DNA from 2 places in the Arthrobacter sp. JSM 101049 genome. Region 1 is predicted to be linked to the other one. Evidence: predicted binding sites of a transcription regulator. Region 1 holds the regulator's gene; the other holds the start of a gene.
What was found. Region 1 encodes HspR, which represses chaperone genes until heat shock. Its sites were predicted from a motif close to AAGTTGAGTCNNNNNGACTCAACTT; they were not measured.
Positions count from the first base shown of each region.

Region 2: a site for HspR is predicted at 4,227-4,251, ahead of AB8M85_RS10965 (ATP-dependent Clp protease ATP-binding subunit). Genes of this name have one in related genera too.

Region 1 covers NZ_JBGFFC010000001.1:542,542-558,320, forward strand. The annotation lists gene AB8M85_RS02560 (hypothetical protein) at 1-81, shown strand, start outside; gene purF (amidophosphoribosyltransferase) at 129-1,679, shown strand; gene purM (phosphoribosylformylglycinamidine cyclo-ligase) at 1,693-2,835, shown strand; gene AB8M85_RS02575 (Sir2 family NAD-dependent protein deacetylase) at 2,894-3,820, opposite strand; gene AB8M85_RS02580 (DUF3073 domain-containing protein) at 3,935-4,162, opposite strand; gene AB8M85_RS02585 (septum formation family protein) at 4,359-4,946, shown strand; gene clpB (ATP-dependent chaperone ClpB) at 4,949-7,558, opposite strand; gene AB8M85_RS02595 (TetR/AcrR family transcriptional regulator) at 7,694-8,296, shown strand; gene AB8M85_RS02600 (DoxX family protein) at 8,298-8,657, shown strand; gene AB8M85_RS02605 (YccF domain-containing protein) at 8,999-9,415, opposite strand; gene AB8M85_RS02610 (polysaccharide deacetylase family protein) at 9,562-11,055, shown strand; gene trmB (tRNA (guanosine(46)-N7)-methyltransferase TrmB) at 11,090-11,956, shown strand; gene AB8M85_RS02620 (SRPBCC domain-containing protein) at 11,967-12,494, opposite strand; gene AB8M85_RS02625 (alpha/beta hydrolase) at 12,504-13,439, opposite strand; gene AB8M85_RS02630 (heat shock protein transcriptional repressor HspR) at 13,450-13,896, opposite strand; gene AB8M85_RS02635 (DnaJ C-terminal domain-containing protein) at 13,957-14,940, opposite strand; gene grpE (nucleotide exchange factor GrpE) at 15,026-15,655, opposite strand; gene dnaK (molecular chaperone DnaK) at 15,671-15,779, opposite strand, start outside.
Region 2 covers NZ_JBGFFC010000003.1:319,148-334,926, forward strand. The annotation lists gene AB8M85_RS10935 (YdcF family protein) at 1-277, opposite strand, end outside; gene AB8M85_RS10940 (MOSC domain-containing protein) at 355-1,209, shown strand; gene AB8M85_RS10945 (nuclear transport factor 2 family protein) at 1,309-1,737, shown strand; gene AB8M85_RS10950 (aldehyde dehydrogenase) at 1,889-3,364, shown strand; gene AB8M85_RS10955 (DUF202 domain-containing protein) at 3,357-3,689, opposite strand; gene AB8M85_RS10960 (YidH family protein) at 3,697-4,086, opposite strand; gene AB8M85_RS10965 (ATP-dependent Clp protease ATP-binding subunit) at 4,295-6,874, shown strand; gene AB8M85_RS10970 (hypothetical protein) at 6,962-7,195, opposite strand; gene AB8M85_RS10975 (APC family permease) at 7,394-8,896, opposite strand; gene AB8M85_RS10980 (TIGR00730 family Rossman fold protein) at 9,039-10,028, shown strand; gene AB8M85_RS10985 (helix-turn-helix domain-containing protein) at 10,072-11,019, opposite strand; gene AB8M85_RS10990 (TetR/AcrR family transcriptional regulator) at 11,117-11,707, opposite strand; gene AB8M85_RS10995 (primary-amine oxidase) at 11,901-13,805, shown strand; gene AB8M85_RS11000 (hypothetical protein) at 13,811-14,389, shown strand; gene AB8M85_RS11005 (metallophosphoesterase) at 14,386-14,898, shown strand; gene AB8M85_RS11010 (hypothetical protein) at 14,923-15,138, opposite strand; gene AB8M85_RS11015 (hypothetical protein) at 15,236-15,538, shown strand; gene AB8M85_RS11020 (NAD(P)/FAD-dependent oxidoreductase) at 15,569-15,779, opposite strand, start outside.

The sequences.
Region 1 (15,779 bases):
CTCATCGTCGATGCGGTGTTGCGCCGCCGCGGCCGCCGCGCGCACGCCGTTCCGATGGATGACGACGGCGCGTCAAACTAGCCGCCCCGGGACCGAGCCCGTCCCCTCGACGTGAGAGAATGGTGACCATGGTGCGCGGTGACGGAATGCTTTCACATGATCTATTGGCCGGAGAAAAGGGCCCGCAGGACGAATGCGGGGTCTTCGGGGTCTGGGCCCCCGGCGAGGAGGTCGCCAAGCTGGCCTACTACGGCCTCTACGCCATCCAGCACCGCGGCCAGGAATCGGCGGGCATCGCCACTTCCGACGGCCAGCGGATCAACGTCTACAAGGACATGGGCCTGGTCTCCCAGGTGTTCGACGAGAACACGCTGAACTCGATGACCGGCCACATCGCCGTGGGCCATTGCCGCTACTCGACCACCGGGGCCAGCAACTGGGCCAACGCCCAGCCCACCCTCGGTGCCACCGCGGAGGGCACGGTCGCCCTGGCCCACAACGGCAACCTGATCAACTCCGCCGAGCTGATGGACATGGTCGTGGCCGACCAGGGCTCCAAGTTCCGGGGCGAACTGGCCCAGGGGAACACCACCGACACCGCACTGGTCACCGCCCTGCTGCGCGGCCAGGAGGGAACGGGTTTCGAGCAGACGGCCCTGGAGCTGCTGCCCAAGCTCAAGGGCGCCTTCAGCTTCGTCTTCATGACCGAGGGCACGCTGTATGCAGCCCGCGACCCCCACGGGGTGCGTCCACTGGTCCTGGGCCGGCTGGAGCGCGGCTGGGTCGTGGCCTCCGAGCAGTCCGGCCTGGCCACCGTCGGTGCCAGCTTCATCCGCGAGATCCAGCCGGGCGAGTTCATCGCCATCGACGAGGAGGGCATCCGCTCGCAGCAGTTCGCCGCGGCGACCCCGGCGCACTGCGTCTTCGAGTACGTCTACCTCGCCCGCCCGGACGCGGCCATCAACGGCCGCTCGGTCTACGAGTCCCGCGTGGAGATGGGCCGCCAGCTGGCGCGCGAGAACGGCGCCGACGCCGACATCGTCATCCCCGTGCCCGAGTCCGGGACCCCCGCGGCCATCGGCTTCGCCGAGGAATCGGGCATCCCCTTCGCGCACGGATTCGTGAAGAACGCCTACGTCGGGCGCACCTTCATCCAGCCCTCGCAGACCCTGCGCCAGCTGGGCATCAAGCTCAAGCTCAATGCGCTCGAGCCGGTCATCCGCGGCAAGCGCGTCATCGTCGTCGACGACTCGATCGTGCGCGGCAACACCCAGCGTGCCGTCGTGCGCATGCTGCGCGAAGCCGGCGCCGCCGAGATCCACGTGAAGATCTCCTCCCCGCCCATCAAGTGGCCGTGCTTCTACGGGATCGACTTCGCCTCCCGGGCGGAGCTGATCGCCAACGGGGCGACGATCGAGGAGATCACCACCTCGGTGGGCGCGGATTCACTGGCCTACATCTCCGAGGACGGCATGATCTCCTCGACACAGCAGCCGCGCGAGCGCCTGTGCACCGCCTGCTTCACGGGGAGCTACCCGATCGAACTGCCCCGGCGGGACCGGCTGGGCAAGAACCTGCTCGAGCGGCCCAACGCCGGCAGCGACGGCTGCGACCCGGGCCCGGATGAGGAATTCGAAGGCTCCCTGACCCCTGCCGACAAGACCCCGAGTTCGAAGTAAGGACGCCATCCGCATGACATCCTCCCAGCCGGAATCCGCCGGCATCACCTACGCCTCAGCGGGCGTCGACGTCGAAGCGGGCGACCGCGCCGTCGAGCTCATGAAGGACGCCATCAAGGCCACCCACAACGACTCCGTCCTCGGCGGGGTCGGCGGGTTTGCCGGCCTGTTCGATGCCAGCGCCCTGGTCTCCTACCAGAAGCCGCTGCTGGCCACTTCCACCGACGGCGTCGGGACCAAGGTCGCCATCGCCCAGGCCATGGACATCCACCACACCATCGGCCAGGACCTGGTCGGCATGGTCGTGGACGACATCGTCGTGGTCGGCGCCAAGCCGTTGTTCATGACCGACTACATCGCCTGCGGCAAGGTCGTCCCCGAGCGCATCGCCGACATCGTGCGCGGCATCGCCGAAGGCTGCTCGATGGCGGGCACGGCCCTGGTCGGCGGGGAAACCGCCGAGCACCCGGGCCTGCTGGGCGAGCACGAATACGATGTCGCCGGCGCCGCCACCGGCGTCGTGGAGGCCGATGCCCTGCTCGGTCCCGAACGCGTCCGCTCGGGCGACGTCGTCATCGCCATGGCCTCCTCCGGCATCCACTCCAACGGCTACTCACTGGTCCGCCGGGTCATCAACCACGCCGGGTGGGCCCTGGACCGCGAGGTCTCCGAACTCGGGCGCACCCTCGGCGAGGAACTGCTGGTCCCCACCCGCATCTACACCGCGGATTGCCTGGATCTCATGGACCACCTCAACGCCGGCGGCGCCTCGGTGCTGCACGGCTTCAGCCACGTCACCGGTGGCGGCCTGGCGGCCAACCTGGCCCGGGTGCTGCCGCAGGGCCTGATGGCCACCGTGGACCGCTCGACCTGGTCCCTGCCGGCGATCTTCTCGCTGGTCGGCGAACTCGGGGGCGTCCCGCTGGCGGACCTCGAGCGCACGCTGAACCTCGGCGTGGGCATGATCGCGATCGTCGACGGGGATGCCGCGCAGAATGCCGTCTCCCGGTTGAACGAGCGCGGGGTGCCGGCCTGGGTTGCCGGTACCGTCGGGGCCATCACCGACAACGCGGCCGCCAGCGGCGCCGACTTCGTCCAGGGCGCAAAGGGAGTCGACGGCGGGGCCGTCCTCATGCGCGGCTCCTACGCCGGCTGACGGCGCTCCCGGTCCTGATGGCCGCTGGTTCCCCCGGGGAACCAGCGGCCGTTGCCGTTCAGGGGGCAGGCACTACCCCGGCGAGCTCCCGCAGTGCCGGCGTCACCCGGGTGCGCCACCGCCAGTGCGCCTTGGCATCGCCCCGGCTGGGCCCGCCATTGATGATGGCGACCTGCCGGCCGTTGGCCACGGCGTTGAGCACCAGCTTGTAGCCGCTCATGACGGCCAGGCTGGAGCCGATGACCAGCAGGCCGGTGGATGCCGCTTCGAGGCGGCGCACCGCCTCCTTGCGCTCGGCCGGCACGTTCTCCCCGAAGTAGACCACGTCGGGCTTGAGCTCGACACTGCCGCAGGAGAGGCAGCCGACCATCGTGAAGTCGGCGATCTGCGCGTCCGACAGGGTGACATCGCCGTCGGGGTTCACGGCATCGGGATCCACGACGACGCGCTCGAGGTACCCGGGATTGGCCGCGGCTAGGCGGTGGTCCAGGCCGGGCCGTGATTCCACGAAACCACAGTTGAGGCACTTCACCTCGTCCAGATCGCCATGCAGGGTCACCACATCCGGTGATCCGGCACGACGGTGCAGTCCGTCCACGTTCTGCGTGACCACGCCGTGGATGGCGCCGGTGCCTTGCAGCGCGGCCACCAGCTGGTGCCCCTCGTTCGGTTCCGCGATGGCCATGCGCCGCCAGCCGACGAAGCTGCGCGCCCAATACCGTTGCCGGGCGGCGGGATCATGCTTGAATTCCTGATAGGTCATCGGCCGATGGGACCGCAACGAGCCGCGGGGCCCGCGGTAGTCGGGGATCCCCGAATCGGTGGAGATGCCCGCCCCGGTCAACGCGAGGACGGATCCCCGCGCGAGCATGGCGGCGATGCCGTCCCGGGCCGTAACGGGGTCCTGGGGTGGCGCCGTTTCGGCCACGATGCGCTCGATGGAACGGATGGCCGCCCGGTGGGCGTTGGCGATGGGGAGATCCATGTCATCCTCGTTTCCGGGCACGATAAAAAGCGCGGGCGGCCCTTGGGGGTCGCCCGGCGCCTCGGCACCGCTTCGGGTGGAAATCATCGCCCCCGCGCCATCGTGGCGCGGTGGTCAGCCTAGTCGGCGGGATTCGCCGTCGTCGTCATCACTGGAATACCGATCCCCATAGTCCGCGTAGTCCGCGTCGCTGGAGTCTTCGGCAGGTGAGGACGTCCGGGTGGCATGGCTACGCCCACCACCCAGCTCCTGTTGCAGGGCAGACAAGTCGGTGGCCGGGGAATAGTACTTGATATCCCTGGCCTGCCGTGTCGCTTTTGCCTTCTGACGGCCGCGCCCCATGGCGTGACCCCCTTTTTCGCTAGATCCGGAGGTGGTCCCTCAATCCAAGAGGAAGGCCCCGGAGAATGTGGCTGTTTCTTTCGTATTCCAAGGTTAACATGTTTCGACCCCCGACGCCGTCTCTGCAGGGCCCGATGCGGCCGCTAGAGTGGGTGTCACTACCCACATCGCCGCACTGACCCCGAATGGAGCGACCGTGCAGGAGCACAGCGAACGGCGACCGCCGTCCTACCAGCCTCCACGCCCGGCCCAGACGCAGAATGCGCACCGCTTCGGGATCGCCCCGATCTGGCTGGCGATCGGGGCCATCGGGATCATCCTGATCCTGGTCTTCGGCATCACCCGCCTGATCCAAGCCACGCGACCGGACCCCGCTGCGGTGGCTCCCGTGCCGCGGAATCCCTCGCCCGGCATCGACGGGATCATCGCCGAGGGGGCTCCCCCGACACAGTTCGAGGTCGGCGACTGCCTGGCCGAGTTCACCTCACCGCTCGAACCGGCGACGATCGTCACCTGTTCGACCCCGCACACGGCGCAGCTGATCGGCCTCGAGACACTCGACGACGTGCCCTACCCCGGGGATCCACGGGTGACCTCGAAGGCCGAAGAGGCCTGCCGGGCCATCACCCTGGACCCCGGGACCGCGCTGCAGGGCGCGTGGAACTACGCGTTCAGCCGCCCCTCGGCGGGAACGTGGGAGGCCGGGGACCGCACCGTCGCCTGCTTCCTGGCCCTGGAGGAGGGCACGACGACGACCTCGCTCCTGCCGACTTCCCACGCCTAACCTCAGCCGGACTGGGCCGGTGTTCCGCTCCGTGTCACCGACAACCCGCCCTCGTCGGCCTGGACATCTACCTCGACGGTGTCCCCGTCGGCGATTGCGCCGGAGAGCACGGCCCGTGCGAGCCGGTCGCCGATCTCGCGTTGGACCAGCCGGCGCAGCGGCCGGGCCCCGTAGGCGGGATCGTAGCCGGTCAGGGCCAGCCACTCGCGGGCGGCGTCGCTGACCTGCAGGGTCAGCCGGCGGTCGGAGAGCCGGCGGGCCAGCGCGGCGACTTGGATCTCCACGATGTGGCCGAGTTCGTCGAGCGAGAGCGCGTCAAAGAGGATGACGTCGTCGAGCCGGTTCAGGAACTCCGGCTTGAACGAGGCGTTGACCACGTTCATCACCGCTTCCTTCTTCGCGGCCTCCTCCAGCGAGGGATCGACCAGGAACTGGGACCCCAGGTTGGAGGTCAGGACCAGGATGACGTTGCGGAAGTCCACAGTGCGTCCCTGCCCGTCGGTCAGCCGGCCGTCGTCGAGGACCTGTAGCAGGATGTCGAAGACCTCGGGGTGTGCCTTCTCCACCTCGTCGAGCAGGACGACCGAATACGGGCGACGGCGCACGGCCTCGGTCAGCTGTCCGCCTTCCTCGTAGCCGACGTACCCGGGAGGGGCGCCGACGAGCCGGGCCACGGAATGCTTCTCCGCGTATTCGGACATGTCGATGCGCACCATGGCGCGTTCGTCGTCGAACAGGAAGTCGGCCAGGGCCTTGGCCAGCTCGGTCTTGCCGACACCGGTCGGCCCCAGGAACAGGAACGATCCCGTGGGCCGGTCAGGGTCGGAGATCCCGGCCCGGGACCGGCGCACCGCATCCGAGACGGCCGTCACGGCCGCCTGCTGCCCGATCAACCGGGCGCCGAGCCGCGATTCCATCTCGAGCAGCTTCTGGCTCTCGCCCTGGAGCATGCGGCCGGCCGGGATGCCCGTCCAGGCCGAGATCACCTCGGCGATGTCGTCGGCCGTGACCTCCTCGGAGACCATCGACTCGCGCTGGCCGTCCCCTTCCGCCTCCGCCGCCTGGGCGTTGTCGAGCTGGCGCTGGAGTTGGGGGATCTCCCCGTAGAGCAGCCGCGAGGCCTTCTCCAGGTCGCCGTCGCGTTGCAGGCGCTCGGCACGGGAGCGCAGCTCATCAAGCTGGACCTTGAGATCGCCCACGCGGTTCAGGCCCGCCTTTTCGGCCTCCCACCGGGCATTGAGGGCATCGAGCCGTTCCCGGCGGTCGGCCATGTCGGCCTGCAGCGCCTCGAGCCGGTCGCGGGAGGCGGGGTCGTTTTCGCCCTTGAGCGCGAGCTCCTCCATGGTCATCCGGTCCACGACGCGGCGCAGCTCGTCGATCTCCTCGGGTGCCGAGTCGATCTCCATGCGCAGCCGGGAGGCGGCCTCGTCGACGAGGTCGATGGCCTTGTCCGGCAGCTGCCGGCCCGAGATGTAGCGGTTCGAGAGGGTGGCCGCGGCCACGAGGGCCGAGTCGGCGATCTCGACCTTGTGGTGTGCCTCGTAGCGTTCCTTGAGCCCGCGCAGGATCCCGATGGTGTCCTCCACGCTCGGCTCCCCGACGTACACCTGGGCGAAGCGCCGTTCCAGGGCCGGGTCCTTCTCGATGTCCTGCCGGTATTCGTCCAGCGTCGTGGCACCGATGAGGCGCAATTCGCCGCGGGCCAGCATGGGCTTGAGCATGTTGCCCGCGTCCATGGCCCCCTCGGACGCCCCTGCGCCCACCACGGTGTGGATCTCGTCGATGAACGTGACGATCTGCCCGTCGGAGTTGCGGATCTCCTCGAGCACGGCCTTGAGGCGTTCCTCGAACTCGCCGCGGTATTTCGCCCCGGCGATCATCGACCCCAAGTCCAGGGCGATCAGGGTCTTGCCCCGCAGCGACTCGGGGACGTCGCCGGCGACCATCCGCTGGGCCAGGCCCTCGACGACGGCGGTCTTGCCCACGCCGGGATCTCCGATGAGCACCGGGTTGTTCTTGGTGCGGCGGGAGAGGACCTGCACGACGCGCCGGATTTCGGCATCGCGGCCGATCACCGGGTCGAGCTTGCCCGAGCGGGCGATCTCGGTCAGGTCCGTCCCGAACTTCTCCAGCGCCTCGAAGGTGCTCTCGGGGTTCTCGGTGTCCCGCGCGTTGTCCCCGCGCAGTCCTTCCACGGCCGCCTTCAGGGCCTTCTCGGAGGCACCGGCACCGCGCAGGATCTCGCCGGCCTTGCCGGCATCCGCGGCCAGTCCGAGCAGCAGGTGCTCGGCCGAGACCCGGGCGAACCCCAATTCACCGGCGGCCTGGGTGGCGGAATTGATGACCTGCAGGAAGGGCCGGGAGTACTGGGCCTGCGCGACGGTGCTGCCCGACGAAGCCGGGAGCGCGCGGATCGCGTTGCTGGCCGCGACGGAAACGGCGTCGGGGTCGACGCCGGCCTTCTTGAGCAGTTCCACCGCCAGGGACCCGCGGTCGTCCATGAGCGCCTTGAGCAGGTGTGCCGGCTCGACCTGGGCGTTGCCCGCCGTGGAGGCATTCATGCCGGCGGCGGAGAGTGCTTCCTGGCTCTTGGTGGTGAATTTGGTGTCCATGCGGTCCCTTTCCTGGCAGTACTGGCTCGTTCAAACTTGAGTCTACTTCACTCAACTTTGATTCGCGACCTTTTATTCCGGAATGCCCTTTCGGGCCCCTTGCGCCGCGGAGTCACGGTCGCTAACTTAATGAACATGTTCACTGAACGAGTTCAATCGAGGACGGGCCAGCGAGAGGCCACCCGGCAGCGGGTGGTCGGTGCCGCGGCGACGCTCTTTCGGGAGCACGGCTTCTCGGCCACGACCATCCGACAGATTGCCGAGAAGGCAGGGGTCAGCGTCGGCACGGTGATGGCCGCCGGGGACAAGGACTCGTTGTTGGTCTCGACTTTTGACGAGGGGATCGCAGCAGTGCACTCCGGACGTGGGGCATCTGCCGAAGCGGGTTCCCGGCTCACGGCGGAGCAGGCTGCCCGCCGGATCGAGGCACTGGTGCTGCCGTTCCTCGAACTGTTCGAAGCGGACCTGGATCTGGCACGCCATTACGGATCGGTCCTCTTCCGGGGAGGACACGATGCGGCGGCCATGAACGGACTGGCCTCCGCGCTCAAGGCCGAGTTCACGGCGGTCCTCGAGCAGGCGGGCCTGTCGGCGGACGATGCCGCCCAGGCGGCAGAGACCATCCATTTCGCCTACCTGGGCGTGTTGTTCTCCTGGGCCGGCGGTGCCTTCGGCCCTGAAAGCGCCCCCGCCAAAATCCGCGCCGCTGCCCTGTCCGTTGCGGAAAGCGGTCGCTGACATGTCGCTGGTCCCGGATCCCGCCTGGCCGACCCTGGTGTTGGCGGTCGTGATGCTCGCCGACGCAGCGATGTCCGTGCATCCGCCGCGGTTCATCAGGGACTTCCTGGACGGAGTCGCGTTTCCCCGGCACTGGTGGTGGGTCCTGGTGGTGGTGAAGCTGATGGCCGCCGGCGGACTGGCCCTGGGACTGGTTGTCCCAGGCATCGGGCTGGCGGCGAACGCCGGCGTCGTCTGCTACTTCCTCACCGCGGCCGTTGCCCACCTCCGGGCGCGATTCCTCCGGCGGGAATTCTGGCTGAACTGCCTGGGCATGCTCGCCCTGTCGATGCTCGTGCTGGTGGCGTCCTACCTGAGATAGCCGGGAACCAGCCGACGGCCGCAGCCTCCAGCACGGCCAGGTCGATCGTCTTCAGGGGCCTGAACGCCGCAGTGACGCGTTGGACGACCCGGCACCTCGGGATCGGGCCCCGGGGATTGGCCCAGCAGGCGGGAGTCCGGGAAAATCCCCGTGTAGGAGCGGGCTGCTTCGGGGCCACAGCCATCGAACCACAGGCGATTGACGATGTCCTGCAGGGGGAACCTTCCTGGTTCCGGGGCCTGGCCGCCCCGGATCCCGGTTGCCGGGTGGGGCCACCAGGTCCACACGGCGTCGACGGCGGCCCCCCACCACTGGAGACGCCCCGCGCCGCCGGGGACCGGTCAGGCGGCGGGTCCCATGGGCAGGTGCGCTCCCGAGGGGACGATGACCTTGCCCAGGGGCACCAGGGATACCGGGATGAGCTTGAGGTTGGCGATGCCCAGCGGGATGCCGATGATGCTCACGAACATCGGAATTGCGGTCACGACGTGGCCGATGGCGATCCAGAGGCCTGCCACGACAATCCAGATGACGTTGCCGATCGTGGAGAAGAAGCCGGCCCGTCCGCCGCGGTCGACGATGGTCCGCCCGAAGGGCCACAACGCGTAGCTGGCGATGCGGAACGAGGCCAACCCGAAGGGGATGGTCACGATCAGCAGGCAGCACACGATTCCGGCCAACAGGTAGCCCAGGGCCAGCCAGAGGCCGCCGAAGACCAGCCAGATGACGTTCAGGATCAGGTTCACGGGTCCGCTCATGGTTCCAGTCTGCCCCGCGGGGAATCGGACCGCCATCGGGGAAGTCCCTGAAATCCTGCCGACCGGAGCTTAAGTTTTGCTAACGATGCCCGGTGCGGACGCGTTCTGGTACCGGCCGGTAGCCTCCACGCGGGAAGATGGGAGCCATGATCTCCCGGCCGCGTTCCTCCCGCCTGTGCCTCGGGGCCGCATTGGTGGCCGCGGCCCTGGCCGGATGCGCCGTCTCACCGGGAGCGTCCCTTCCCCGCCCCCTCACCGCAGCGGGCACGCCGGCGCCGATCGGTGACGGGACCGGCCTGGCCGCGGCCCCGGGCCTTGGCCTGCTCGAGGGGTCGGGGACGCGCAGCAGGGTCGACGAGCACCACCACATCCATGCCCGTTGGTTCACCCTGGAGGATGAGCCCGCCTTCGGACGGGGCCAGGAGCAGGCGGTGGACCAGGAGATCGCCGCCTTCCGGGCCCTCCGGGAGCGGGATTCCGCGAGCGCCCCGCCGTCGGAATTGAACATCTCCTCGGCCGTGACGGCCCGCTCCGCGCGGATGGTCGGGATCAGGCAAACCGCCTATGCCGTCCGGGATTCCTCCGGTTCTTCGGCCTACCGGACGCTGTGGTACGACCGCGAGGACCGGAACACCCTGGACACGCGGGACCTCTTCGCCTCGGACCGGGACTGGTCGGCGTTCGGCGCCCTGGTTGCCGATGACCTGGCGGTGGATCCCGACGTCTTCCCGGACCGGGCGGCCGATCCGGATCCCGTGCTGCTGGACTCGGTGAACTTCGACGCCGCCGGCAATGCGCTGGTCGAATTCGACGACGGTTCCGTCGCCCCGGCCGCGGCATCACCGGTGGTGGCGCGGGTCGGTTCGGCCGCCCTGCTGCCCTTGCTCAGCGACCGCGGACTCGCCGTGCGCGCGGCGGGAATGGACCCCGCCGGCGCGGCCTCGTCCGCCGGGCCGGCGCAGGAGACGGCCCGGCAGGACGCAGCCGGTCCCCCCGTCGCCGGCACTGTGCCGTCGGCACGCCGGTCCCCGGACTGCGGGCACGTGAAATGCATCGCCCTGACCTTCGAGGACGGTCCCGGCCCCGAGACCGGGCGGCTCCTGTCCATCCTCGAGGAGCACGACGCGCTGGCCACGTTCTTCGTCGTCGGCCCCCAGATCGGCCGCTACGGCGCCGAGCTGCGGCAGGCCGTTGCCGCGGGCCATGAGATCGGCAATCACGGCTGGTCGCACCGCGCGTTGACCTCGATGCCCGCCGAACAGGCACGCCGCGAGCTGGGCCGGACCGACGACGCCATCGCCGCGGCCACCGGTGCGTCCTCCACGCTGATGCGCCCGCCCTATGGCGCGACCAGCCCGGAGGTCAACCGGCTGGCCCACACGCCGGTGGCCCTGTGGGACGTCGATCCGCTGGACTGGGTCCACCACGATCCGGACCTCGTCGTGGATGCGGTCCTGCGCCGGGCCCACCCGGGGGCGATCGTGCTCCTGCACGGCTCTGCCGGCACCGCGGAGTCCCTGCCGCGGATCCTCGCCGGGCTGGGGGGCCGCGGCTACCATTTCGTCACCGTCTCCGAGCTCCTGGCCCCGATGGACCCCGAGGCCCAGGTGGCCTACACCCACGGAGCCGCTGGCAAATAGCGCCGCGACGCACCCGGCCGCTAACGTTGGTCCAATGAGTGATTCCGCAGCGCCCAAGCCCCCGGTCAGCGGCCGGGCCGTCGACGACCTGAGCTACTACCGCACCGATCCGGTGTCCTTCGTCCGCCGCGGCTCCCGCCTGCACGGCAAGCGCAAGGACTCCTGGGACCGGCTGTCCGGCGACTACGTCATCCAGGTCCCGCGGCACCACGCCGACACCTCGGTCCACGCCGGCTTCCGCTTCGACGCCGACGAGGCCTTCGGCCGCACGGCGCCCCTGACCGTGGAGATCGGCACCGGCCTGGGCGAGGCCATTGCGTCGGCCGCCGAGGCCCATCCCGAACGCAATTTCCTGGCCGTGGAGGTCTACCTGCCGGGCCTGGCACAGCTCATGGCCCGGATCGATGCCAAGGGCCTGACCAATGTCCGGGCGGTGCAGGCCAATGCGCCCGAGGTCCTGGACGTCATGCTCGAACCCGGATCCGTCGACGAGCTGTGGATCTTCTTCTCCGACCCCTGGCACAAGACCCGCCACCACAAGCGCCGGCTCATCAAGGAGTCCTTCCTGCCCAAGGCAGCACGGGTCCTGGCCCCGGGCGGGACCTGGCGGCTGGCCACCGACTGGTCCGACTACGCGGAGCAGATGCGCGCCATCCTCGATGCCAGCCCCGATTTCAGCACCTTGCACGCCGGGGAACGCGCCGGCGCTGAGTCGCCGTTGACCCGGGTCCGCCGCGGCGGCCTGGAGGGCCACGAGCCCGACCCCGGCTTCACGGACGAGCTCGGCGGCTGGGCCCCGCGCTACGAGGGCCGGATCCGCACCAGTTTCGAGGGCAAGGCGCTGGCGGCCGGACGGCTGGTCTTCGACCTGGCCTACCGCCGCGAGCCCGAGGCCGGCTGATGGGGGCCGGTCACGGCCGGGACGCGGGCGGCAGGACGGTGGCCGCCTCGGGCCCGAACCGGCGGGAATACCTGTCGAACAGGGCCTGCCAGTCGAGGTCGGCGTCCTCGACGTAGCCGCCCACCGATTCGCGCAAGGCGGCCAGACAGACATGCCAGCCCGCCCCCTCGCGGGCGCCGCGGCCCTGGCTGTCCAGGGAGGCGGCGAACACCAGCCGGGTCCCGGCGTCGTACTGGGTCAGGGCCATCCGCAGCGAGTCGGTGGCCCAGGTGAAGGCGAGCAGCGCCCCGGCCTCGACGTCCACGACGCGGCCCGCCATGGGTTCGCCGTCGGGGTCCGCGCCGACAGTGAAGCGCAGGGGGCGTCCGGTGGTCCACTCCCCCACGATCGTGGCGGGGAACCACTGGCCGAGCCCGTCGCGGCTGGTGATGGCGATCCAGGCGTCCCAGCGGTTCACGGGCAGGTCGATCGTGTAGGTCAGGATCCACCGTTCGCCGCGCCGGCCGAAGTCCGCCAGCGCCATGCTGTCCTCGCTCATGGACACATGCTACGTCCAAGCCGGCGGTGCGCCGATGAGGATCCGGGCGAGGTTGTGCAGCGAGAGCGTGCCGGGGTCGCGGTAGCCGTAGTCGGCATGGGTGGCCCCGGGGAGGTAGCGGGAGGTGTTGTGCCCGGTGACGGCGTGCAGGCCCGATTCCGGATGGCCGTCGACGGCGAAGGGCAGGCCGGCCACCGTGGTGCGCCCGCTGAGCAGGCGGCCGCAGCGGGCCAGCAGGTCGGCCCGGGCGACGGCCTCGAAGCAGTGGCCGGCCGGGACCCCGAGGCCTTCCGGTGCGGTGAGCAGGTGTGTGGGGATGCCGGCCGATCCGGTGGTCGCGAAGGCCTGGATCCGTGGCGGGCGCCTTCCGGGGCGGGCGGGTTCGGTGGCCAGCCGGGCCAGGGCGTGGGCGGCCAGGGTGGCTCCGTAGGAGTGGGCCTCGAGGGCGGTGTGGACGCCGGCGGGCAGGAGGTCCGCGATGCGGCGGATGTCGTGGGTGAGGCGTTCGACGGCGGTGCGCGCGGTGCGGTTGAAGATGGCCCGCAGCAATCCGGGCGCCGGGTAGCCCCGCCAGGCGATGACCGCCGGGGCCGGGGCCCCGGCACGCCGTTGTTCGAGCAGCAGTTCCCCGACCTCGCGGGCGGTTCCCCACATGGCGGTGCCGGGGCGGATGCCGGCCCCGGAGACCTGCCAGGTCAGGTGGCTGGCGGTGTCGGGGTCGCCCAGGACGACCGCAGCCAGCGGCTCGGGCCCGTCGAGGTCCAGGAAGAGCAGCCGCCGCGGCGGGATGGCCCGGTCCATGGAGGTCGGTGCCAGCGCGTGGGCGACGCCGTCGATGGCCGCCTTGCGCGGCTGGTCGAGCGCATCGCGGCGGCGCGTGGCGACCTCGAACCCCCGCTCGGCCCGGGCGATGAGGTCGGCCACGCTGGCCGGGGTCGACGGCACGGCCAGCGTCCTAGTCCTGCGGACGCCAGATGACGACGGCCTGGCTGCGGGCGCGGGGGCGCTCGCCCCGGGAGAGGGTGACCACGTCCCCTGCCCCGGCGCCGGCGGCGAAGACGCGGTGCAGGTCCGAGGCTCGGCGGTTGACTTCCTCGAGCTCCTGGTTGAGCTCGGCCACGCGGGAGCGCAGGGCGGCCACCTGGTTTTCCAGCTCCAGGACCCGGCGGATGCCCTCGAGGGAGACCCCGTCCTTGGAGAGGCGCTGCACCTCGCGCAGCAATTCGACGTCGTGCTTCGAATAGCGGCGCTGCTTGCCGCGCTGCCGGGACGGGGAGACGAGCCCCATCCGGTCGTACTGGCGCAGCGTCTGCGGGTGCATGTCCGCCAGCTCGGCGGCCACGGAGATCACGAAGACCGGGATGAACCGGTCGTTGATGGCCAGTGCCTTGCCCTCCGACATGTGCGTGCCTCCTCGTGGTCTGTCCGTCGTCCGCCGCTGCCCCATCCGGGCCCGTCGGCGCTAGAGTACCGCCTGCGCGGCGATCCCGGCGCGCGGGTCGGCGTCGGTGGTGGCCGCGGCGAAGGCCTTGACGGCTTCCTGCGCCTCGGCGCCGAGCTTCTGGGGCACGACGACGTCGATGGTCACCAGCAGGTCGCCGGTTGCCTTGGACGTCTTCACGCCTCGGCCCTTCAGGCGCAGGGTGCGCCCGGAGGAGGTCCCGGCCGGGACCTTCATCTTCACGGTCTCCCCGGTCAGGGTCGGGACCTCAAGGGTCGCGCCCAGGGCGGCCTCGGCGAAGCCGACGGGCAGGTGGATGCGGATGTTGTTCCCCTCGCGGTGGAAGAAGGCGTGGGGCTTGACCGCTACCTTGACCATCAGGTCCCCGTTGCCGGCCGGGCCGCGCTGGCCCTTGCCGCGCACGCGCACGCTTTGGCCGTCGCGGATGCCCGCGGGGATCCGCACGTCGATGACCTCACCGTCCGGTTCGCGCAGGCCGATGGTGGTGCCGCGGATGGATCCGGCGAAGGAGATCGTGGTCGAGGCGGTGCGGTCGGCCCCCTTCTGCGGGGTCTGCTGGAAGCCGCCGAATCCACCGCCGCCACCGCCGAACAGGTCGGCGAATTCGGGCGGGACCTGGCTGCCCCCGGGGAAGCCGCCGCCGCCGCGGCGCGCGCCACCGGTGTTGAACAGGTTGCCGAAGATGTCGTCGAAGCCGGCTCCGCCGCCGGCCGGTCCCCCGGCGCCTCCTGCGGAGAAGCGGGCACCGGAACCCATGGCGCGGATGGCGTCGTACTGCTCGCGCTCCTCCGGGTCAGACAGCACGGAGTTGGCCTCGGTGATGTCCTTGAACTTCTGCTCGGCGCTGGCGTCGCCCGGGTTGGTGTCCGGGTGGTACTTGCGCGCCAGCTTGCGGTAGGACTTCTTGATGTCGGCGTCGCTGGCATCCTTGGAGACGCCGAGGATGGCGTAGAAATCCTTGTTGACCCAATCCTGACTGGCCATCGGGCGCCTCCTGTTTCTGGTTGGTTCTCGGGCTTAAGGGGTCCCCGGCCGCCCCACGGGGTGGGGCGGCCGGGGAGGGGTGGCGCTATTCGCCGGTGGAAACGACCACCTGGGCTGCGCGGATGACGCGTTCGCCCTTCTGGTAGCCGATGCGCAGGACCTGCGCCACGTGGTCCTCGGGGACCTCGCTGCTGGGCTGCTGCATCAGTGCCTCGTGGATGGTGGGGTCGAAGGCGACCCCGGTCTCCTCGATGCGCGTGAGGCCGTGGCCGGCGAGGATGGCGTCGAACTTCTTCGCCACGGCCGCGAACGGCCCGTCCGCGAGGTCGCCGTGCTGGCGCGCGGCGTCCAGGTCGTCGAGCACCGGCAGCAGGCTGGACAGCACCGACTGCACGGCCAGGTCGCGTACCGCTTCGCGGTCGCGTTCGACGCGCTTGCGGTAGTTGACGTACTCGGCCTGCAGGCGCAGCAGGTCGTTGCGCAGTTCCGCCTCGACGTCGGTCGCCGCGGCGGGCGGCTCCTGCTGGCCGGCCTCGTTGAGGATCTGCTCGGCCTGGGCCAGCGCGTCCTCGGACTCGGCGCCCTCCTGGGCTGCGGTCACGTCCTCCTGCCCTGCGGCAGCGCGCACCTCACCCGTCTCGGGATCGACCTTGCGCTTGTCCGTGAAGCGCACCGGCTCCTCGCCGTGCTCTTCTTCGTTGCCGTGGTGTGGCATCGGAATCGAACCGCCTTACTTCTTCTCGTCGTCTTCGTCGACGACCTCGGCGTCGACGATGTCCTCTTCCGGGGCGTCGGTGCCGGCGGATTCGCCACCGGCTTCCCCGGCTGCGCCGTCGGCC
Region 2 (15,779 bases), on a different contig from region 1:
GGTTGCCCGGCCGGCGGCCCTCGCTGCGCAGCATGGTGATCCCGTTGGCGATGAGGAACCCCGCCAGCACCAGCACCGCCAGCGGCGCCAATGCCAGGACGGCCAACCAGAGGTACTCCAGCGGAGGGAACCACTGGATGAGGATCTGCAACGCTCCCCCGACGCCGAACCAGATCGCGGCGACCAGCACCACGCCGTTGCGCAGCATCCTCCGGTCCTTGCGGCGCAGCCAGAGGTAGAGAACGGCGAGCAGGGCGGCCAGGATCAGTGAGGTCACGCTTCCAGCCTACGCAACCGCCCCACCCCGCCTGGGGCACGGGCAACGCAGCTGGCGCACCCGCATAGAATGGGCCCGTGCTGCAGACCGCCGGCCCCGGGCCCACCATCGAGTCGCTCTACTACTACCCCATCAAGGGGCTGAGCCCGCAGCGGCTGGACGCGGCCACCCTGGCCTCCGGGCACGGCATCGCGCACGACCGCAAATACGCTCTCGCCCGCGCGGACGGCCGCTACGTCCCCGGCGCCCGGCAGGACCTGGGCAAGCGCGAGTTCCATGTCCTGATGCGCGAACCGGCATTGGCCGGGGTGCGCAGCGAGTACTTCCCGGACATCGATACCGTGGAGCTGCGCTCCATCGCGGGCATCTCCACCGCCCTTCCCGGCGCAGGGCACGACGGCGGTGCCGGGCACGACGGCGGCCCCCTCCTGCGCGCGGACCTGTCCACCGCTGCGGGCCGGGCCTCGTTCACCGCGTGCATCGCCACCTTGCTGGGGCTGCCCGCGGACAGGCAGCCGGTCTTCGCCGAGGAGCCCGGACGCCGCTTCCCGGACCTGCTGCGCAGCGACGACCCCGCGGACATGCAGGCCGTCTCGATCATCAACCTGGCCTCGGTGCGCGAGTTGGCCCGTGCCGCCGGGATGGAGGTCGATCCGCTGCGCTTCCGCGCCAACATCTACCTCGACGGACTCGAGCCCTTCGCCGAACGCGACTGGCTCGGCAGCGAGTTGGCGGCCGGAGGTGTCCGGCTGGACGTGTTCAAGGAGATCGCCCGGTGCGCGGCCACCGAGGTCGGCCTCGATTCGGCGCGGCGCGACCTGCCGGTCCTGACGACGCTCCACGAGGCCTTCGGCCACACCAACATGGGCGTCTACGCGCACGTGCGTAGCGGCGGCACCCTGGTTCCGGGCACCGCCGTCGTCCTGGAGTAGATCGATAGGCCCGCACTGCTTCCGGGATCCGCAGGGCCTCGCGGGATGGATCCCGGGGACTGCTTGTGGTCGCCGCCCGGACGGCCCATGATCGGTCACATGGACAACAAGGAACGGACCCGGAAGATCATGGACGCCCTGGCGCGCGCCGGGGACCGGAGGCCGTTACTCGACGCGATGGCCGTGGACGTCACCTGGCGGTGGATGGGCGTGGACAGGTGGTCCAGGACCTTCGAGGGCAAGGGCAGCGTGCTGAACGAATTGTTCGGCGGAGTCGATGCAACCCTGGCCGATGCGTCCAGGGGCCACATCCACCGGATCTTGGCCGACGGAGACCAGGTGGTGGTGGAACATGTCGGGCGCAGCCGGACACCTGACGGCCACCCGTACAACAACAACTACTGCTGGGTCCTCACGTTTACCGGCGACCTCATCACGGAGGTCCGAGAGTACATGGACACCCAGCTCGTCAACGACACCTTCGGCGCCGATCCGTCTGACAGTCCGCACGATGCGCCGGGACGATAGCCGCCGCGGGCTCCCCGGACCGTCCTGCCGGCTCCGCTGACGGCGACAGCTGACTGCGACAGCGCCCCGATCCCGCCGGCCATGGCTTCCCGGGGCCGTCGCCACTAGCATCGGGGACAACGCAGCAACCGAGCCCGGACGGAGTCGCACCATGGCCGAGATCCCCACAGAATCCCTGCGCACCGGCGCCTACATCGACGGAAGGTTCCGCCCCGCTGCCGACGGGGCGACCTTCGAGTCCCTCGCCCCGGCCACCGGGCGGAAGATCACCGACGTCGCGGCCTGCGGTGCCGAGGACGTCGACACCGCGGTGGCCAGTGCCCGCGCCGCCTTCGAGGCGGGGACGTGGAGCCAGACCAATCCGGCAGAGCGCAAGGCCGTGCTGCTGCGCCTGGCCGACCTCATCGAGGCGGCCACCGACGAGCTCGCCCTGCTCGAATCGGTCGACGCCGGACGGCCGATCGCCAACTGCCACGAATTCGATATACCGGACACGATCGGCACCATCCGCTGGTACGCCGAGGCCGTGGACAAGGTCTTCGGCAAGGTCTCGCCCACCGGCTCCGGGGAGCTCGGGCTGATCGTGCGCGAACCGATCGGCGTGGTCGGCGCCGTGCTGCCGTGGAACTTCCCGGCGGCCATGCTCGCGTGGAAGATGGCGCCCGCGCTGGCCGCCGGCAACTCCCTGGTGGTCAAGCCGCCGGAGCTCGCCTCCCTGTCCACATTGCGGATTGCCGAACTGGCCACCGAGGCCGGGGTGCCCGACGGCGTCTTCAACGTCATCCCGGGCCTGGGGCACATTGCCGGACGGGCGCTGGGGCTGCACCCGGACGTCGACATGATCACGTTCACCGGGTCCACCGAGATCGGTCGCGAATTCCTGCGCTACTCGGCGGACAGCAACCTGAAGAACATCGCCCTGGAGTGCGGGGGCAAGTCCCCGCAGATCGTGCTGGCCGACAATGCCGACCGGCTCCCCGAGGTCGCGGAGGACCTGGCGGAGGCGGCGTTCTGGGCCTCCGGGCAGAACTGCTCCGCCGGTTCGCGGATCCTGGTCCACGAGTCGATCCGCTCCGACTTCGTCGACGAACTCGCCCGGCAGGCGACGGTCCGCACCGTCGGCGACCCGTCCTCGCCGGAAACCGTCACCGGGCCGCTGATCGAGGCCTCGGCGCTGGAGCGGGTGCTCGGCTACGTCGACGGCGCACGGTCCGCAGGCGCCCGGATCGTCACCGGCGGCGAGGCCCTGTTCGCCGAGACCGGCGGCTGGTACATCGCACCGACCGTGATCGACGACGTTGCCCCGGACCTGCCGATCGCCCGCGAGGAGGTGTTCGGCCCGGTGGTCGCCGTCATCGGGTTCGACGACGAGGCCGAGGCGCTGCGGATGGCCAACGACACCGAGTACGGGCTGGCGGCGACCATCTGGTCGCGCGACATCGACCGGGCCGTGCGGCTGGCCCGTGGCGTGCGGGCCGGGACGGTGGCGATCAACGGCTACAGCGAGGGCAACATCACCACGCCGTTCGGCGGCTACCGGACCTCGGGCTTCGGCGGACGCGACAACGGGCTCGAGGCCCTGGAACAGTACACGCAGCTCAAGACGATCTGGCTGACCATCAGGTAGCGAGGACGACCAGCAGGGCCAGGAGGCCCAGCACGAAGACCGCCCCTGCGGTGAAGAACACGGCTGCGGCATCGGCGGCGAACCGGCCGGCGGCGATCCCCTGCGCCCGCGTGTGGTAGCGGCGCCGCTGGGTGGTGTAGATCGCCAGCGCCCCGCCGGCGGCGAGGACCACCAGCAGCAGGATGGGCAACCCGTAGTGCGGCATCCACCGCAGGAAGACGGCGCTGACCACGAAGAGCGAGAGCGTCGTCCGGCCCCAGGACATCACGGTGCGCTCGGGCTGCAGGCCGGGGTCGTCGTGGGCGCGGGTCAGCGGTGCGGACATGTCCGATTCAGCCCGCCACCGCGATGACGATGACGATCACCGCGGCGGCCAGCGCGCCGCCCAACCCCAGCACGGGCACGATCGCCGGGAACGGCAGCGGCCGGTGGTGGCGCATGCTCGTCTCGACGCGCAGCCACCGGAAGACGGCACCGGCGCTGATGAGCAGGCCGATGCAGATGACCATGATGGAGATGGCCTTGCGCAGGTCCGGCGGGAACGCGTCGAACGCGAAGGCCTCCAGGGCGATGCCCCCGGCCAGGAAGGCCAGCGAGGTGCGGATCCAGGCGAGGAACGTCCGCTCGTTGGCGAGCGTGAACCGCGGATCCGGCTCGTCGCCGCCGGGCAGGACCCGTCGGGCCAGCCATCCGCGTGCCGCTGGATCGTCTGCTTCGGCCACTGTCGTCCTTCCGTTCGTCCTTGCCGACGTCTGGCCGTCGCCGGCGATTCGTCGTTGCCAACAGCCTACCGACAGGCCTGCCGGGGACCGTGGTTCGTGTCACGGCCGCCGTGCTGGAATAAACCAGCGTCCCCGACGTTAACTTGAGTGACATTCGCTCAACTACATACTTGAGCGCAAGGCACTCAAGTTCCATTTGGAGGATCACTTGCCAACGTTCTTCGGACCATACGGGTCGGGCAACGGCTCATTTGATGACTTCCTGGCCCGCTACCTGCAGGGCCAGCGGGCCGCGCAGGCGGGCCGCCCGATCGACATCACCCGGCTGCTCAGCCGCCGCACGCACGAGCTGCTCGCGCAGACCGCCGGCTTTGCCGCCGAGCACGGCCATGCCGAACTCGACGCCCTGCACCTGCTGCGCGTCATGCTCGACCAGGAGGGCCCTGCTGCCCAGCTCAAGGCCGCGGGCATCGACGTCGCGGCGATCATCCGCGATGCCGAGCAGCGCCTGCCGCAGTCGTCCAGCCGGTACGACGGCGGTGCCCCCTCCCTGACGGCCTCCGCCCAGCGTGCCCTGCTGGACGCCCGCCAGGTCGCCCGCGCCTTCGGCTCCACCTACATCGACCCGGAGCACCTGTTCGTCGCCTTCGTGCTCAACCAGGACTCCCCCGCCGGCCAGGTGCTGGCCGTCTCGGGCGTCACCCCCGAATCCCTGCAGCACATCGGCGCCGCCGCCCAGCAGGCAACCGCCCCCGGCGCAAACGGGTCGCCCACCGCGGGCCAGCCGGCTTCCGGTTCGGAAACCCCGATGCTGGAGACCTACGGCACCGACCTGACCGCCCTGGCCTCCGAGGGCAAGCTCGACCCGGTCATCGGCCGGCAGGAGGAGATCGAGCAGACCATCGAGATCCTGGCCCGCCGCACCAAGAACAACCCGGTGCTGATCGGCGAGGCCGGCGTCGGCAAGACCGCCGTCGTCGAGGGCCTGGCCCAGGCAGTCGTGGCCGACGAGGTCCCGGCCCAGCTGCACGGCAAGCGCGTGATCTCCCTGGACCTGCCGGGCATGCTCGCGGGAACCCGCTACCGCGGTGACTTCGAGGAGCGCCTGACCAAGACCATGGACGAGATCGCCGCCCACGAGGGCGAGTTCATCGTCTTCGTCGACGAGCTGCACACCGTCGTCGGCGCCGGGGGTTCCGGCGAAGGCGGGGGCATGGACGCCGGCAACATCCTCAAGCCGCGGCTGGCCCGTGGCGAGCTGCGGCTGATCGGCGCCACCACGCTCGGCGAATACCGCACCATCGAGAAGGACCCGGCCCTCGAGCGCCGCTTCCAGCCGGTGACCGTCGGCGAGCCCTCCCAGGAGGACGCCGTCAAGATCCTGGCCGGCCTGCAGGGCCGCTACGCCGAGCACCACGGCGTGGCCTACACCGACGCGGCCCTGCGTGCCGCCGTCGAGCTCTCGGCCCGCTACCTGACCGACCGGTTCCTGCCGGACAAGGCCATCGACCTGATCGACCAGGCCGGCGCCCGGCTGAGCCTGCGCCGCGGCCCGAAGGTGGACACCGAGGCCCTCCGCACCGAGCTGGCGGAGCTGGAGTCACGCAAGAACGACGCCGTCACCTCCGAACGCTTCGAGGACGCCGGACGCCTGCGCGACGAGATCCGCGAACTCACCGGCCGGCTTGAGGCCGCGACTTCCGCGGCACCGACCCCGGAGGCCGGCGGCAGCAACACAGTGGACGAGGAGCAGATCGCCCAGATCATCTCCCGCGCCACCGGCATCCCGGCCTCGCGGCTGACCGAGGGCGACCGCGCCCGGCTGGCCAAGCTGGAGGACGAGTTGCACGCCCGGGTGATCGGGCAGGACGACGCCGTCTCGGTGATCGCCAAGTCGGTCCGGCGCAACCGCACCGGCATGGGCGACGCCGGCCGGCCCGTGGGCAGCTTCCTGTTCCTCGGCCCGACGGGCGTGGGCAAGACGGAGCTGGCCAAGGCACTGGCCGAATCACTGTTCGGCAACGAGGAGGCCATGCTGCGCTTCGACATGAGCGAGTTCGGCGAGCGCCACACCGTCTCGCGGCTGGTCGGTGCCCCTCCGGGGTACGTCGGCTACGGCGAGGCCGGGCAGCTGACCGAGCGCGTGCGCCGCAACCCGTACTCGGTGGTGCTGCTCGACGAGGTCGAGAAGGCGCACCCGGACGTGTTCAACCTGCTCCTGCAGGTCCTGGACGACGGGCGGCTGACCGACGGGCAGGGCCGCACGGTCGACTTCCGCAACACGGTGGTCATCATGACCAGCAACCTGGGCTCGGAGTTCCTGGCCAGCAAGACCGGGGCCATGGGCTTCACCCCGCAGTCCGGGGACGCCAACGGATTCGGATCGGAGAAGGCACTGCGCGACCGCGTCATGGGCCGGCTGCGCGAGACGATGCGGCCGGAGTTCCTGAACCGGATCGACGAGATCGTGCTCTTCCGCAAGCTGGAGAAGGCCGAGCTGCGCCGGATCGTCGGGCTGCAGCTGCGCGCCACCGAGACCCGGCTGGCGGCCCAGGGGATCACGTTCACGGCCGAGGACAGCGCGGTGGACTGGATCGCCGAGCACGGCTACGAACCCGAGTACGGCGCCCGTCCGCTGCGCCGGGTGATCCAGCGCGAGGTCGACGACGCCATCGCCGACCTTCTGGTCACCGGAGAAGTGCACGACGGCGGATCCGTCACGGTGGCTGCCGAGGGCGACCGGCTGCTGGTCACCGGCTCCGCCGGGCACGCGGCGCTGGCCGCGTAGCCGCCGGACGGCGAACGCCCCCGGAACCTGTTCTCCAGGTCCCGGGGGCGTTCGCATTCAGGCGGAATCGGTTCAGGCGGAATCCGTTCAGGCCGGGAACTGGGCGTTCGGGATGTCCGGGTTCCCGTCGTCGTCCTTGTCCCCGTAGGCCTTTTCGGCCAAGTCATCGGCCACATCCTCGTCGCCCTGGACGGGAATGGACTCGGCATCGATCTCGGTGACGTCGTCGTTGTCGTTCTCGGCGGCGACGTGCTCGGAGAGCGGGGCGTCCGTTTCCTCTGGGCGGTCCGCGTCGTCCCGGTCGTTTGCTGGGGTGGTCATCGCACGCTCCTTCGGTTCGATGGTGGGTGGCACCAAGGGTGCCGCCCCGGCCTGTCAGGCCTGCAGCCAGCTTATGCCGCGCGCTGGCCGCTACCCAAGGGATTCCGCGGCGGGGCGGGAGGCCTCGTGGTCGGGTCCTCCGCCGCCCATTGCGTCTTGGCCATTATGCGCGCGCCTGGACACCGGCATGCAGGTCGACTAGTCCAGTTCGTCCGGGTCGGCTCCCCCGCGGCCGATCCCCGCGTAGACGCCGGGCCGTGCCGAGCGCAGCCAGTAGGCGGCGGCGACCCCGGCAACACCGGGCACCACGATGATCGCCGGCAGGAGCCAGCTGAGCACCCCGGGTTCGGCCAGGCCGATGAGCACGTCGAAGTTGGCCACGATCATGCCGAACAGCACGGTCAGCGCCACCCCGGCGAGCAGCGGGGCAACCGTCGTCGTCCAGGGTCCGTTGCCCGAGGGTGTACGGCGGAAGAAGCCGATGACCGCGAAGGAGGTCAGCGCCATGAGCAGCACCAGCCCGAAGGCGCCCATGTTGGTCAGCCAGGTGAACAGCGTCAGGACCGGGAACAGGGCCCCGTATTCGTGCCCGGTGCCGGCGACCGCGAAGACGATGATCACGGCCAGCGCCAGCACCGATTGCACCAGCGATCCGGCCACGGGTGCCTGCGAGCGCCGCGAGACCCGGGACAGGGCCGCCGGCAGGACGTTTTCGCGTCCGAGCGCGAAGACGTAGCGGGAAACGACGTTGTGGAAGGCGACGAGCGCGGCGAGCAGGCTGGTGATGAACAGCAGGTTTGCCACGTCCACGAACCAGGTGGCGGCGTGCTCTGCCAGGAATACGAACATCAGGTCGGGCCCGAATTCGCCGGAGCGGGCGATGACCAGGCTGTCGCCTTCGGCCACGGCCATGGCCCAGGCGGAGAAGGCGTAGAAGACGGCGATCACGACGACGGCGATATAGGTCGCCCGGCGCGCGGTGGTGCGCGGGTCCTTGGTCTCCTCGTTGTAGATGGCCCCGGATTCGAAGCCCATGAATGCGGCGATGCTGAACGCCAGAGCGGCCCCGACGCCGGTGGCGAACAGGGCCGAGGGTTCCAGCGAGGCGCTGCTGACGCCCTCGGGGGCGGCACCGAAGGCGAAGATGTCGTAGACGATGACCACGAGGAACTCCAGGGCCACCAGGATGCCCAGCACCTTGGCGGAGAGGTCGACCTTGTTGATGCCCAGGATGCCCACCAGGAGCCAGCCGCCCAGCGAGCAGACCCACCAGGGGATCTCGAGCCCGGCCAGGTTCGCCAGGAACGACGAGAGGGCGAACCCGAAGAGCCCGTTGATCCCGATCTGCATGGCGTTGTAGGCCATCAGCGCCACCCAGGCGGAGCCGACGCCGGCCGGCTTGCCCAGCCCGCGGGAGATGTAGGCGTAGAAGGCGCCGGCGTTGTGGACGTGGCGGCTCATGGCCAGGTAGCCGACCGCGAAGAGGACCAGCACGGCGCCCAGGACCACGAAGGACAGCGGAATGCCCAGCAGGCCGCTGACGGCGTAGTTGCTGGTGACGCCGCCGGCGACGACGGTCAGCGGGGCGGATGCGGCGATGATCATGAAGACCAGCGCGGGAATGCCCAGCCGACGCTGGCCGAGGGACCCCTGCGCCGCGGCTGCGGGCCGGACCTCTGGGGGGACGCTGTGGGTTGCCATGGTTCCTCCTGTTGACGGGTGCCTGGTCATGACGGATCCGGCACTGCTTCCCACTGTGCCCTGCGCCACAGCCGATGAGTTTGGCTTTGCGTGTCGGCCCCTTGTTCGCGGGCGCAGCACCTCCGCCCGGTACCGTGGATCCGTGAACTCTGAAGCCAGCCCCACCATCCACGTCAGCGCCGTCGTCCTGCGCAACCCCGCAGGGGAGGTGCTGACCGTGCGCAAGACCGGGACGGACCGGTTCATGTTCCCCGGCGGCAAGCCCGAACCGGGCGAATCGACGGCCGCGGCCGCCCTGCGCGAATGCACCGAGGAGATCGGGGCCGAGCTCGATCCTGCGGGCCTGCGGGAACTCGGCGTCTTCCGCTGCCGCGCTGCCAACGAACCGGGCCACGATCTGGTGGCGACGGTCTTCGAACACCCGGCGCGCATCGAGCCGGTTCCCGGTGCGGAGATCGACGCCGTCCGGTGGCAGGACCCGGCGGCCCGCCAGCGGCCAGGCGACCTGGCTCCGCTGCTGGCCGACCACGTGCTGCCGGCCCTCGCGGCTCGGGCCCCGCGGATGCCGGGCAACATCGTGGTCTTCACCGGTTCCAAGACCGGCGACGGGGAGGTTTACCGGCAGGCTGCCGCACGTCTAGGGGCGGGTCTGGCACGACGCGGCCTGGGGGTCGTCTACGGCGGCGGCCATGTGGGCCTGATGGGCCAGGTCGCCGACGCCGCCCTGGAGGCAGGCGGCCAGGTCTCCGGCGTCATCACCCAGGCACTGGTCGACGGCGAGACGGCCCACCGGGGGCTGACCCGGCTGGAGATCGTCAACACGATGCACGAGCGCAAGGAACGCATGGCCGCGCTCGGGGACGCGTTCGTCGCCCTGCCCGGCGGCGCCGGAACGCTGGAGGAGTTCTTCGAGGCGTGGACGTGGCAGCATCTGGGCATCCACGCCAAGCCGGTCGCCCTGTTCAACGTCGACGGGTTCTGGGACCCGCTGCTGGCCATGATCGACCAGATGGTCGAGCGCCGGTTCCTCGCTTCCACCTACCGGGACGCGCTGATCACCAGCAGCGACCCGGACGACCTGCTCGAGCGCATGGCCTCCTGGACGGCCCCAGAGCGGAAGTGGAAGAAGTAGGCTCCGCCGCAGCTGGCGCCGACCACCGGAGCGGCCTCGACGATCAGGCGGCTGAGCGCAGGGAGCTCGGCGCATAGCCGAACTCGGCGCGGAAGACCCGACTGAAATGCGCGGCATCGGGCAGCCCGCTGCGCGCCCCGATGATCCCGACTGGCAGGTGCGCCAGCAACGGGTCGAGAAGTTCGCGGTGTGCGTGCTCCAGCCGCCGATGCCGGATCCAGGCGGCCACGGTCGTGCCCGTGGGCTCGAACAGCTTGTGCAGGGTCCGGGCGGACATGAAGTGGGCGGCAGCGATGCCGGCCGGCCCGAGTGCCGGGTCGGCGAGGTGCCGGTCGATGTGGTCCTTGATCCGGCCCAGCTGCAGGGCCTGTTCGAAGCCGACGCTCCGTGGTCCGCTGGACACCTCCGCGGCCAGCACGGTCGCGAGCAGGTCGACGGCGTTGCGGGCCAGCCGGTAGCCGATGCCCGCACCGGCGGTGGGCAGGACATCGCCGATGCGGGCGATGCAGGGCACCACGGCGCTGGCCACGGGGTCATCGGCGCCGAGCCGCTGGGCCGTGAGCACCGAGAGGTCCAGGTCGTCGAGGCCAAGCAGGCGCTTGGGGAACATGAGCACGAGCGTGGAGAAGTCCTCGTGGAAGCTCAGCGTATAGGGCCGTTGCGTGTCGTAGATGGCCAGGTCCCCGGGCGAGAGGACGGCCTCGCGTCCGTCCTGGACGAGGATGCCGCGTCCGGCCAGCTGCAAGCTGACCTTGTAGTATCCGGGCTCGTCCCCGCGGATCAGGGCCGGGGTGCGCCGGACGCGGTGTGCCATGGCGTCGACCTCGACGACCGCGAGGTCGTGCAGCTCATGGCCGGAAACCTGGCCTGCAAACGGACCGGGGCCGACCGGATCGGCCTCCAGCGGGACGAAGGACTCCGACACGATCTCCCGCCAGCGCGCGAAATCCTCCGCGCGCTGGGTCGCCGGGTGTGCTGGCGCGACCGTCATGATGCTCCTGTTGCTCGGTGATGGCTGTCACATTGCTGTCAAGATACGCTCGTCGGGCCTAAAAGTCACTATTTTTCTCCGAGTGTGGAAAAACGGATCACGCAGACAGCAGCGTCAACTGGACGTCGAGCTGGCGCCGCAGCTGGGCGGGCGCGGCGTTCGCGGGATCCAGCGTCGCGGTCACCTGCGCTCCGAGCAGATAGGTGAGCAGGGCCTCGACGATTGGGGCGATGGCGACATCCGCCCGCACCTCGCCGGCCTGCCGTGCGTCCTGGAGCCAGCCGGTCATCCAGTCGCGCCAGACGGCCATGGACCGGTCGTTCAACCCGGCCTTCACCGGATCGTGGATGGCCACATGCCAGAACGGCAACACGATGCGGGCCTCGTCGATGCGGGTGGCATCCAGCGGCAGGACTTCGCAGCAGAAGGCCCGCAGCGCGGCCAGCCCGCCAAGCCCCGCGGCGGCCGTGCGGACGCGTTCGTTGGTCCGGGCGAAGACGTACTCGAAGGTGGCCCGGACCAGCGCATCCTTGGTCGGGAAGTACGGCTTCAGCGCGCCGTTGGCGAACCCCGCCTCCTCGGCGACCTCGCGCATGGTGGCCCGTTCCAGACCGAGCCGCGCGATGATCCGCCACGTCGCCTCGACCAGCTCGATCCGCCGTCGGTCGTGGTCGACGATCTTTGGCACCCGGGTCCACCTTCCACTCACCCCCGCCAGCCGAAGGTCTTGCCACCAGCCTATGCGACCCGTATTCTCTACAGTCATAGAAAAAAGAAGTGATCCGCACCACGTTCGGCCGCGGGACTTCCCCAGCGAAAGGCACCCCATGAGCCACTCCTGCCACGACCCCGCAGCATCCACCCCGGCCGCCACCGGCGTCATGACCGACACCCCTCTCGGCGCCTACAGCCTCCCGACCCCCGACGAGATCACCACCGTGGTCTCCACCCTGCGCGAGGCCGGCTACTTCCCCGACTCCTCCCGCATCGCCTATCTTGGCCTCGTCGACCCGCCACGGCGGCCGGAGGACGACGCCGACGGCGAGAGGATCTTCCGCGTCTTCACCCTGGATACCGCCGGCGGCCCCGCCCGCGACCTGGCGGTCAGCGCCACCGCCAACACCGTCCTGACCGCAACGGAGCTGGACACCGCCGAAACCGGGGAACTGCCGGTGCTGGAGGAGGAGTTCGAGGTCGTGGAACAGATCCTGTCCACCGACCCTGATTGGCTGGCGGCCCTGGACAAGCGCGGGCTCGATGTGGAGAAGGTCCGCGTCGCCCCGCTTTCCGCGGGCGTCTTCGAATACCCCGAGGAGAAGGGCCGGCGCATCCTGCGGGGGCTCGCTTTCGTCCAGGACCACCCGCAGGACTCGGCCTGGGCCCACCCGGTCGACGGCCTCGTCGCCTACGTGGACGTCGCGAACAAGACGGTCGACCAGGTCCTGGATATCGCCGTCGTTCCCGTCCCCGCCGAGCACGGCAACTACACCGACCCGGAACTGACCGGACCGCTGCGCACCACGCAGAAGCCCATCGAGATCACCCAGCCCGAGGGCCCGAGCTTCACCGTCACGAACGGCAACCACGTGGAATGGGAGAAATGGAGCCTGGACATCGGCTTCGACGTGCGCGAGGGCCTGGTCCTGCACAACATCGGGTTCGCGGACGGCGACCGGACCCGGCGCATCCTCAACCGCGCCTCCATCGCCGAGATGGTCGTGCCCTACGGCGACCCGTCGCCGGTGCGCAGCTGGCAGAACTACTTCGACACCGGCGAATACCTGGTCGGCCAGTTCGCGAACTCGCTGGAGCTGGGCTGCGACTGCCTGGGCGAGATCCACTACATCTCCCCCACCGTCTCCGATGCGCTGGGCAACCCGCGCACCATCGCCAACGGCATCTGCATGCACGAGGAGGACGCCTCCATCCTGGCCAAGCACTCGGATCTGTGGAGCGGGATCAACTACACGCGCCGCAACCGCCGCCTGGTCATCTCCTTCTTCACCACCGTGGGCAACTACGACTACGGCTTCTACTGGTACCTCTACCTGGACGGGACCATCGAGTTCGAGGCCAAGGCCACCGGCGTCGTGTTCACCAGCGCCCACCCCGGCGGCGACTACCCGTACGCCTCCGAGATGGCGCCCGGGCTCGGGGCCCCGTTCCACCAGCACCTCTTTGGCGCCCGGCTGGACTTCGCGCTCGACGGCGGACCCAGCCGGGTGGCCGAGGAGGACGCGGTCCGCGTGCCCACCGGCCCGGAGAACCCGCGCGGCAACGCGTTCACCCGTCGCCGCACGGTGCTGGCCACCGAATCCCAGGCCGCCCGCGACGCCAAGCCAGAGGTCGCCCGCACCTGGATCGTGCAGAACCCGCGGGCCGCCAACCGCCTGGGCGAACCGGTCGGCTACAAGCTGCACCCGCAGGGCCAGCCGACGCTACTGGCGGACGAGGGCTCCTCCATCCACCGCCGGGCGACCTTCGCCTCCAAGGCCCTGTGGGTGACCCGGCACGACGAGTCCCAGCGCTACCCGACGGGCGACTTCGTCAACCAGCACCCCGGGGGCGCGGGCATCCCCGCCTGGATCGAGGCGGACCGGGACATCGACGGCCAGGACGTGGTCGTGTGGCACACCTTCGGGCTCACGCACTTCCCGCGCACCGAGGACTGGCCGATCATGCCGGTCGATTCGGTCGGCTTCAAGCTGCGGCCCGAGGGCTTCTTCGACCGCTCCCCCGTGCTCGACGTCCCGGCCCCCGCACCGGGCGCCGCCTGCCACCGGTAGCCCCGATGGCCAGCCCCGCACTGCCGGCACCGGCCCTCGCCCGCCCGGCCGTCCGCAACGGACGTCCCGGTGCCGGCAGGGTGGGCGCGCCGACCCCGGGCCCGACCCCGGGCCCGACCCCGGGCCCGGTCCCGGCGCCGGTCGCGGCGCCGGGGCGCTGGGCCGGTGCCGGGGCGGCCTGCCTGACGGCCATGTCACTGGTCCTGCACGTGGTCATGCTGGTCTCCGGGGGCCACGGACTGTTCCTGGGCCCGGCGCTGGCCGCCATGGCGCTGGCCTGCGCGGGCTGCGCGGCCCACGCGGTGATGCGTCCGGGCTGCCAGGGATCGCGCACCCTGGTCGCCATGTCGGCTGGCATGGCGCTGGTGCATGCCGTACTCGTCCTCGGGATCCCGGGCGGGCCGGGACTGCATGCGATGCACGACGGCGGTGCCCACCACTCCGGTGCCGGTGGTACCGGTGCCGGGTCGGCGCATGCCGATCTGATGCTCGTCGTCGTCGGGCTCGAGTTGGCCGTGGCGTGGCTGGCGGGGTTCTCGGTGCACCGGGTCCGGGCAGCTTCCCGTGGGAAGATGCCTTCATGAGCACGCGCCTGGTCCTGATCGCCGACACCCATCTGCCCAAGCGCGCCCGTGGACTGCATCCGGACCTCTGGCGGGAGCTGGAGGCGGCCGATGTCGTCTTCCATGCCGGGGACTGGGTCGAACCGGACCTGCTGGACGAACTCGAACGGCGCTGCCGCCGGCTGGTCGGGGTCTGGGGCAACAACGACGGCGACGAGCTGCGCGACCGCCTGCCCGAGGTCGCCCGGGTCGAAATCGACGGAGTGCGCTTCGCGATGACCCACGAGACCGGCGCCGCCGCAGGCCGGGAAAAACGCTGCGCCGAGCGGTTCCCGGACACGGACGTGCTGGTCTTCGGGCACAGCCACATCCCCTGGGATACGACGGCGGCGGGCGGCTTGCGCCTGCTGAACCCGGGCTCGCCGACGGACCGGCGCCGGCAGCCGGTGTGCACCTACATGACGGCGGTGGCCGACGACGGACAGCTGCGCGAGGTCTCCGTGGTCCCGGTCGACCGCCTCACACGCTGACGCCCCGCCAGACGGGCCGAGGGGCTACTTCCGGCGGCCGATGAGGAAGTAGGCGCACGGCCCGGCGAAGTTCATGAAGCTCAGGCCGAACCAGAGGATCTTCGGCCCCTTCACCTGTGCCGCGGGCCGCTCCTTCAGGTCCTTCAGCGCCGCTCCCTGCAGTGCCAGCTGGGCGGCACTGAGGACCACGACGCCGATTTTCGCGCCGGTGCCGAGGTCCTTGAACTTCTTCTTCGCCATCGTCTTCCTCCATGTCGTGCCGGTCCAACCATCGTAGGCTGCCCGGCCCGGGGACGCAGCCATGGGCGTCCGGTTCAGGCGGGCGTAGCCTGTCCCCATGTACTTAGAGATCAGCAACGCCCATCAAGCCACCGTCCACGACATGGACAACCTGCGTGAGCTGCAGGTGCGGACCCACGGTGCCACCCGCGACGAAACCGATGCGGCCCTGGTCGCCGCCGGACTCGGCTCGGTGGCCGCCGACCACGCCTGGTTGGGCGTGACCGCGCTACAGGCCGCCGGTGCCGACCGCGGCGACTCCTGGGAGCAGGCGTTCACCGACATGATCGACCATGCCGGAACCCAGGGGTGGCTATCCGAGGACCGCCTCCTGGTCCGGGCGCACCTCATCGAGGACTGACGCCGGACCCCGAGAAGGCCGGCGTCCGGATCAGCGCAACGGGTTGAAGTGGCGCATCAGCGGCGATGCCGGCTGCCCGGTCAGCTCGGCGGCCAGCATCTTGCCGGTGAGCGGGCCCAGGGCGACGCCCCACATGCCATGGCCGCCGGCGACGTGGACGCGCGATGACTTCGTGGCGCCGATCAGCGGCAGGCCGTCGGCCGTGCATGGACGGGCCCCGACCCATTCCTCCTGACGGTCC